3 regions of the Vibrio neonatus genome follow, and region 2 is predicted to be linked to each of the others. Evidence: predicted binding sites of a transcription regulator. Region 2 holds the regulator's gene; each other region holds the start of a gene.
The links. The regulator PurR, encoded in region 2, represses purine synthesis genes. The targets are predictions, from matches to a motif close to TNANGNAAACGTTTNCNTNA.
Positions count from the first base shown of each region.

Region 1: the regulator PurR is predicted to act here: its motif matches at 1,367-1,386, upstream of purM (phosphoribosylformylglycinamidine cyclo-ligase).
Region 3: the regulator PurR is predicted to act here: its motif matches at 1,611-1,630, upstream of OCU38_RS15405 (inosine/guanosine kinase).

Region 1 is NZ_AP024885.1:1,970,860-1,973,138, forward strand. Features, by position in the region: gene OCU38_RS09115 (DUF2066 domain-containing protein) at 1-431, opposite strand, end outside; gene upp (uracil phosphoribosyltransferase) at 537-1,163, opposite strand; gene purM (phosphoribosylformylglycinamidine cyclo-ligase) at 1,455-2,279, shown strand, end outside.
Region 2 is NZ_AP024885.1:1,669,070-1,671,348, forward strand. Features, by position in the region: gene torD (molecular chaperone TorD) at 1-289, shown strand, start outside; gene purR (HTH-type transcriptional repressor PurR) at 453-1,469, shown strand; gene OCU38_RS07675 (TVP38/TMEM64 family protein) at 1,627-2,279, shown strand, end outside.
Region 3 is NZ_AP024886.1:695,249-697,527, forward strand. Features, by position in the region: gene OCU38_RS15400 (thioredoxin domain-containing protein) at 1-72, opposite strand, end outside; gene OCU38_RS15405 (inosine/guanosine kinase) at 143-1,447, opposite strand; partial or broken gene OCU38_RS15410 (CreA family protein) at 1,834-2,279, opposite strand, start outside.

The DNA.
Region 1 (2,279 bases), 300 kb from region 2:
CGCTCTGACTGCTCCCAGCTAATGGTTCTATCATAGCCATTGTCTTCTACAACCCAAACCAACAAACGGGCGCGCTCTTCCGGCCAATAAGGTAAATTTGCCTGAGCTAATAAAGATTGGATCTGTTTTGAGTTAAAAGACATTTTTAAGATAGGTTGATCATTTCTTTGAGATGACATGATCGTCGACAAAAAGCGGCTACTTTGAGTAATGGCTTTTTGCACAACTGGATTATCTAAAGAGGCAGAATCACCCGTTGCTCGTACAATAACTTCTCGCATACCTTCACGGCGCGCTAACTCTTCACCGCTGTGTTTGGCGCCTTCTTGCTGTTCAAAAACGACAGCCTCAGTATCAAACACATTCACTTTTGTAACCGCAAGCGCAGAAAAAGAGGTTAATGTTGCTAGCAAACAAGCTAATAATCGCATAAATAACTCAGTAATATTAATTAGTTAGAAAAGAATAAGCGAAGATACTAAAACCAACAAGTAGAGCCTGTTTAAAAGTGCCCTACTGTGTGGTTTTATTTAGCGTTACTTAGTACCAAAAATCTTGTCACCCGCATCGCCAAGACCCGGAACAATGTAGCCTTTGTCGTTTAGGCATTCGTCGATAGCTGCAGTGAATAGCTCGATATCTGGGTGAGCTTTTTCTAGCGCTTCGATACCTTCAGGAGCGGCAACCAAAACCAGTGCTTTAATAACTTTACAGCCTTTCTCTTTCAATAGATCAATGGTCGCAATCATAGACCCGCCAGTTGCTAGCATTGGGTCAACAACTAGAGCGATACGTTGATCGATGCATGATGCCAACTTATTAAAATACGGTACAGGTTCTAATGTTTCTTCGTCACGGTAGATACCCACAACACTGATTTTAGCACTCGGCATGTGTTCCAATACGCCGTCCATCATGCCAAGACCTGCACGTAAGATTGGCACTACGGTTACTTTTTTGCCTTTAATTTGGTCAACTTCAACCGAACCATCCCATCCTTCGATAGTGACACGTTCTGTTTCAAAATCAGCGGTTGCTTCATAAGTTAGTAGGCTACCCACTTCAGTTGCTAACTCTCTAAAACGCTTAGTGCTAATGTTGCCTTCGCGCATTAAACCAAGTTTATGCTTTACAAGTGGATGTTTTACCTCAACAACTCTCATATCTTTCTCCAATCTGAATTCAATAAACCTCCGAATTATATACCCAAACTATGCTAACTTACGAGCTACATAGGTATTAGTGGGCAATTAATTCAAGATTGCGAGCGCAATCTGTTAATTGCTTCAATCTACCTATCTTATTCGGTTTTTGTGGTTATTTTTCTCTCACATAAAGGGGATAAATCAATAACAAACGTAAATAACCGCGCAAACGTTTGCTATTGTCGATTATCCCTTGTTAGAATAGCGCCGATTTTTCTTCCCTAACTTTATCTAAACGAGGAATTTCCCGTGAGTAGTAACAAGGCTTCTCTTAGCTACAAAGATGCTGGTGTAGACATTGACGCTGGCAACGCACTGGTTGACAAAATTAAAGGTGCTGTAAAGCGCACACGTCGTCCAGAGGTCATGGGTGGCATTGGTGGCTTTGGTGCATTATGCGAATTGCCAACCAAATATAAGCAACCGGTACTGGTTTCGGGTACAGACGGCGTTGGTACTAAACTGCGTCTTGCACTAGACATGAAAAAACACGACACCATAGGTGTTGATTTAGTGGCTATGTGTGTAAATGACCTTATTGTTCAAGGTGCTGAACCTCTATTTTTCTTAGATTACTATGCAACAGGGAAGCTTGACATAGATACAGCCGCTGACGTTGTTGCGGGTATCGCTGAAGGTTGTGTGCAATCTGGTTGTTCACTAATCGGTGGCGAAACAGCAGAAATGCCGGGCATGTATGAAGGCGACGATTACGATGTTGCTGGCTTCTGTGTAGGTGTTGTTGAAAAAGAAGACATCATTGATGGCACTAAAGTCGCTGCTGGTGATGCACTTATCGCTGTAGGTTCAAGTGGCCCACACTCAAACGGCTACTCACTAGTTCGTAAAATCCTTGAAGTGTCTAAAGCGGATCTAAACCAAGATCTAGAAGGCAAACCTCTAGGCGAACACCTACTAGAACCAACAAAAATCTACATCAAATCAGCACTTAAAATGATTGAGAAGCACGATATCCATGCTATCTCTCATATTACTGGTGGCGGTTTCTGGGAAAACATCCCACGCGTTCTACCTGAAGGCACTAAAGCAGTTATCGATGGTAACAGCTGGAAC
Region 2 (2,279 bases):
TGGCATTGAAGTGGATAAATGCTTTAACGAGCCTGCCGATCATCTGGCTGTTGAACTCGACTTTATTGGCAATCTAATCATGCGCTCAAACGCGCTAGAAATGGAATCACATCTAGAAGCGGCCCTTAGTGAACAGAAGTCATTCATTGAGCAACATTTACTGAATTGGATTCCACAATTTTCGGCAAACTGCACTAAATATGATGAATTTGGTTTCTATTCTGCGGTCGCTGAACTGTTAGTTAAATTTTGTGAAATTGATTGTCGTTATCTCAGTAATGAAAAATAGCTCAGTTACCGAAAATAGATTCACATTATCGTCATAAATGCGTTGTCAGTTTCATCATTTATGGCTAGACTCCCCCGCAATCGTTTGCAATGTGATTTTGAGTGCAAATTACTCAATAATTCAACGCATTTTATAATCATTACTTATATTTACAAGGTCTCCTATGGCAACCATAAAAGACGTCGCAAAACTGGCTGGTGTCTCCACCACTACAGTTTCACACGTTATCAATAAAACACGTTTTGTGGCTGAAACAACACAAGAACGTGTTATGGAAGCTGTAAAAGAGCTCAACTATGCGCCAAGTGCGGTTGCTCGTAGCTTAAAATGCAACACCACTAGAACCATTGGCATGTTGGTAACTCAATCCACTAACCCCTTCTTTGCGGAAGTGGTCGATGGCGTAGAAAGTTACTGTTACCGTCAAGGCTATACGTTGATCTTATGTAACACTGGCGGACTGTACGAAAAGCAGCGCGATTACATTCGTATGCTTGCCGAAAAGCGCGTAGATGGAATATTAGTAATGTGCTCTGACTTAACCGAAGAGCTACGTGAAATGCTAGATTCTCACCCAGGCATTCCTAAAGTGGTGATGGATTGGGGCCCCGAGTCCTCCTCTGCAGACAAGATCATTGATAACTCAGAAGAAGGTGGCTACCTTGCCACTAAATATCTGGTTGAAAATGGACATACGAAAATTGGCTGTTTAACTGGTCAAACTGAAAAGCTTGCTTGTATTGAGCGTATGTCTGGCTATAAAAGAGCATTGGCTCAAGCTAATATCCCATACAACGACGATTTCATTTTTGAAGGTAACTTTGAATGTGATACCGCAGTTGAAACAGCTGATAAACTGGTCGCTCTTGCAGAAAGTGAACGCCCCACGGCTATTTTCTGCTTTAACGATATCATGGCGCTGGGTTTAATTAGCCGTCTGACTCAACATGGCATTGCCGTTCCAGAAGATATCTCTGTAATTGGTTACGATAATATCGATTTAGCCGGCTATTTTGCGCCGCCTCTTACCACGATACATCAGCCAAAACGTCGCGTGGGTAAAACCGCCTTTGAGATCTTGCTAGAGCGCATTAAAAACAAAGAGCATGACCGCCGCATTTTTGAAATGCACCCAGAGTTGGTAGAGCGCTCAAGCGTGAGAAACCTAAACGCTAGTTAACATGACCATTTAATTGAATAAGGCTAGATATCTTAATGATTTCTAGCCTTTTTTATTTGTACCTGCTGAGAATAAATCAAATAAAATACGCAAGTGATGAAAGTTTCCTATTATTGATCCTGTCTCTATACTTACTCAGGATGATAAGGACGCACTCATGAATAAGAAATTGATAATCGGGCTAATTTTAGTTGCAGCGATTGTATTACTCGGCATCAACTTCGGTCAGTACTTCACTTTAGAAAACGCCAAAGCTCAGCAATTAGCGCTCAATACGCATATTGAAAATAATTTCGTATTGTCAGCGGCTATCTACTTTATTGGCTACGTATTTGTTACGGCCTTTTCCATTCCTGGCGCTGCTGTGGTGACTTTACTTGGCGCGGCACTGTTTGGCTTCTGGACGAGCTTACTATTGGTCTCATTTGCCAGCACCATTGGCGCAACCTTAGCCTTTTTAAGTAGTCGCTACCTTCTGCGTGACTGGGTACAAGCTAAGTTTGGAGCTAAACTTGATGCCATTAACAAAGGCGTAGAGCGTGACGGCGCCTTTTATCTATTCTCATTGCGTTTAATACCCGTATTTCCGTTTTTCCTGATTAACCTATTAATGGGGCTAACCCCTATCTCGGTTGTGAAATACTATGTATTTAGCCAACTTGGCATGCTAGCAGGGACTATGGTGTATCTAAACGCCGGGACGCAACTGGCAGAAATAGACAGCTTATCCGGCATTGTTTCGCCTACCGTATTGGCCTCTTTTGCTCTGTTAGGTTTATTCCCGCTCATTGCTAAATGGATCATGGGTAA
Region 3 (2,279 bases), on a different replicon from region 2:
ATTTTCACTGCAGGCCGTCAGTAAAACCAAAGAAGCAAACAGCAGGCTAAGTGTTTTGATTATTTTTATCATAGTCTGTTAAGTCTTTATTGTAGGGTGGGTTGGATGGGCGATAGAGACTATCGCCTTTAAAGTTATTTGCTTATCTGTCCCAGTACGCTTCCTCTAGGCTGTCTTCTCGCTCTGGCAGTGTTTTTGAAAGACGAGGAGAATGTTGAGTGAGCAATTCATAGCTGACACGGTTTGCGTATTTGCAAATTTGTGATAAAGATGAATAGGTTAAATACGGCGCATGATGCTTTTGTGACACCGGCACATTTCTTTTATGGTAAGTATTAGCCGCAATATCATGCAGCAGCGCAGATAACGCGCCATCGCCCGCGCCATTGGTATTTTTAATCTCTAGCGGGCCGCCTAAATACGGTGAAATGTGCGAATAAATGCGTAGCGGATCTTGGCAGTCGCTAAAGCGCATAGGGCGGCTGTACTCAAATTTATTAAACTCAGGAATGTTTCCTGGCAATAAAATTGACTCTGTTGTGCGTTTACGATCGTTTTCAGTGTAACCCGCCATATACAGGCCAACAGATCCCGCAGTGCACAATACTAAGTCTGCCCATTGTAAGGTTTTGTCTGCCGCTAACAGAGGATCAGATTCACCAGTTAAGGCTTCACCTTCTTCTTCATTCATCGCCACTATGGTGACATTGGCTTTGATAAATTGTTGCCACCAATCGCTGTTGCCTTCGATAACGTATTTGGTACCTAAGGTTAAAACCACCGGAACATTCTGCGCTTTAGCAAGTTCAACCGCTCGTTGCACCGCTTTTGGCATTGGATCTTCAGGTTTACCACGCATTAAGTAAGAAGAGACAACCAGCGCACTGGCTTTTTCAAACACATGTTCAGGGATGCTTTCTGGAAGCAGTTGATTCATGTGCCCTTCATTGATTGCAAAGGTGCGCTCGCCATCATCGGAGATCAAGGTGTAGCAACGACCAATAGGGCCGTCTACTTTTTGCAGGTGATTTAGGTTTACTCTAGAAGAAGTTCGACATAAATAGCGATAGGCATAACTGCCAACATCAATGTTCTTCGACATCACGCCCAGTAACACGGATTTACTGTCGGCTAATACGGAATAATTGTGCAAGGTATTGCCAATGGTATCGCCAGGATGTTCATGGGTAATGAGCTCTTTTTCTACCAATTCTTGATAAAGAGCGTCCGCCACTTCTTGCTCAACCACTAAAGAATGGCCTTTGCTCAAAGAGTATCTTGCCAAAAAGTCATCACTTACGCGCGCTTCAATATCTACAATCGTTTGTCCCACACCCACAATGGTTGGTCTTGATAACTTAGGGGTTTGACGGATCTGATTTACTAGTGGATCGCGAGAATGGATCGGGAAGTAATGCTTTGACTTTCTTTGACCTGGAAACTTCATAAATTCGTAATATAAAATATAGATATGCGGAGTATATCACATAGGATACCCCGCACTTATCTATAACTGGCTAATTTATAGGCAGTTAAACCTGCATAAATGAGCCTTATACTAATCACACTAAGTAAGTGATCAGAACTAGCGCAGGAAAAACGCTCGAGAACAAGGCAGAATTTTTCGATAAGTAGTTATTCTACAATCAAAAATTCTAACGCCGTTATCGAGTATTTTAACAAGCTAGAATGACTCGTTATTTAGTACGATTAGTATTAGTAGGACACATCGCTATTTTTCGCAGTGGCATCACCGACCGTCATAGGTTTGCTTGGCTCGGCAGCGCTACTTTGACTTGGTGATACTGGTGTTGGCGCTGTGCCTGCAGAATATTGATAGGCCGCCGTGCCCCACAATGGAACCGTTGATAGGCTGTGTTTATAACTGCCAGAAGTCTCTTTAGTAGAGTAGGACACATACATTAAGGTTTGTGAACTCTTATCCAAGATACGACGAATTTTCATCGTTTTAAAGAAGACACTTTTTGATTTCTGAAAAACGATTTCTCCAGATTTTGATGTATCAATTTTGGCAATCATATCTGCGGTAATTTCGCCGGTTTGTCGGCAAGAGATAGCTGAATCAGAAGGATCGGCAAGATCCAGATTGGCTTCAATGCTCGCCACATGACAGGTGACACCTGTGACAATAGGGTCAATTAAAATATCAATTTTAATATCTTTAGTGGTAAAAAGACCAAGCGAGACATCACCCACTTCGTTTCTGTCACATCCAGCAAGAGCGAGTGCAAGCAGTGGAGCTAAAAGAGCAATTTTCT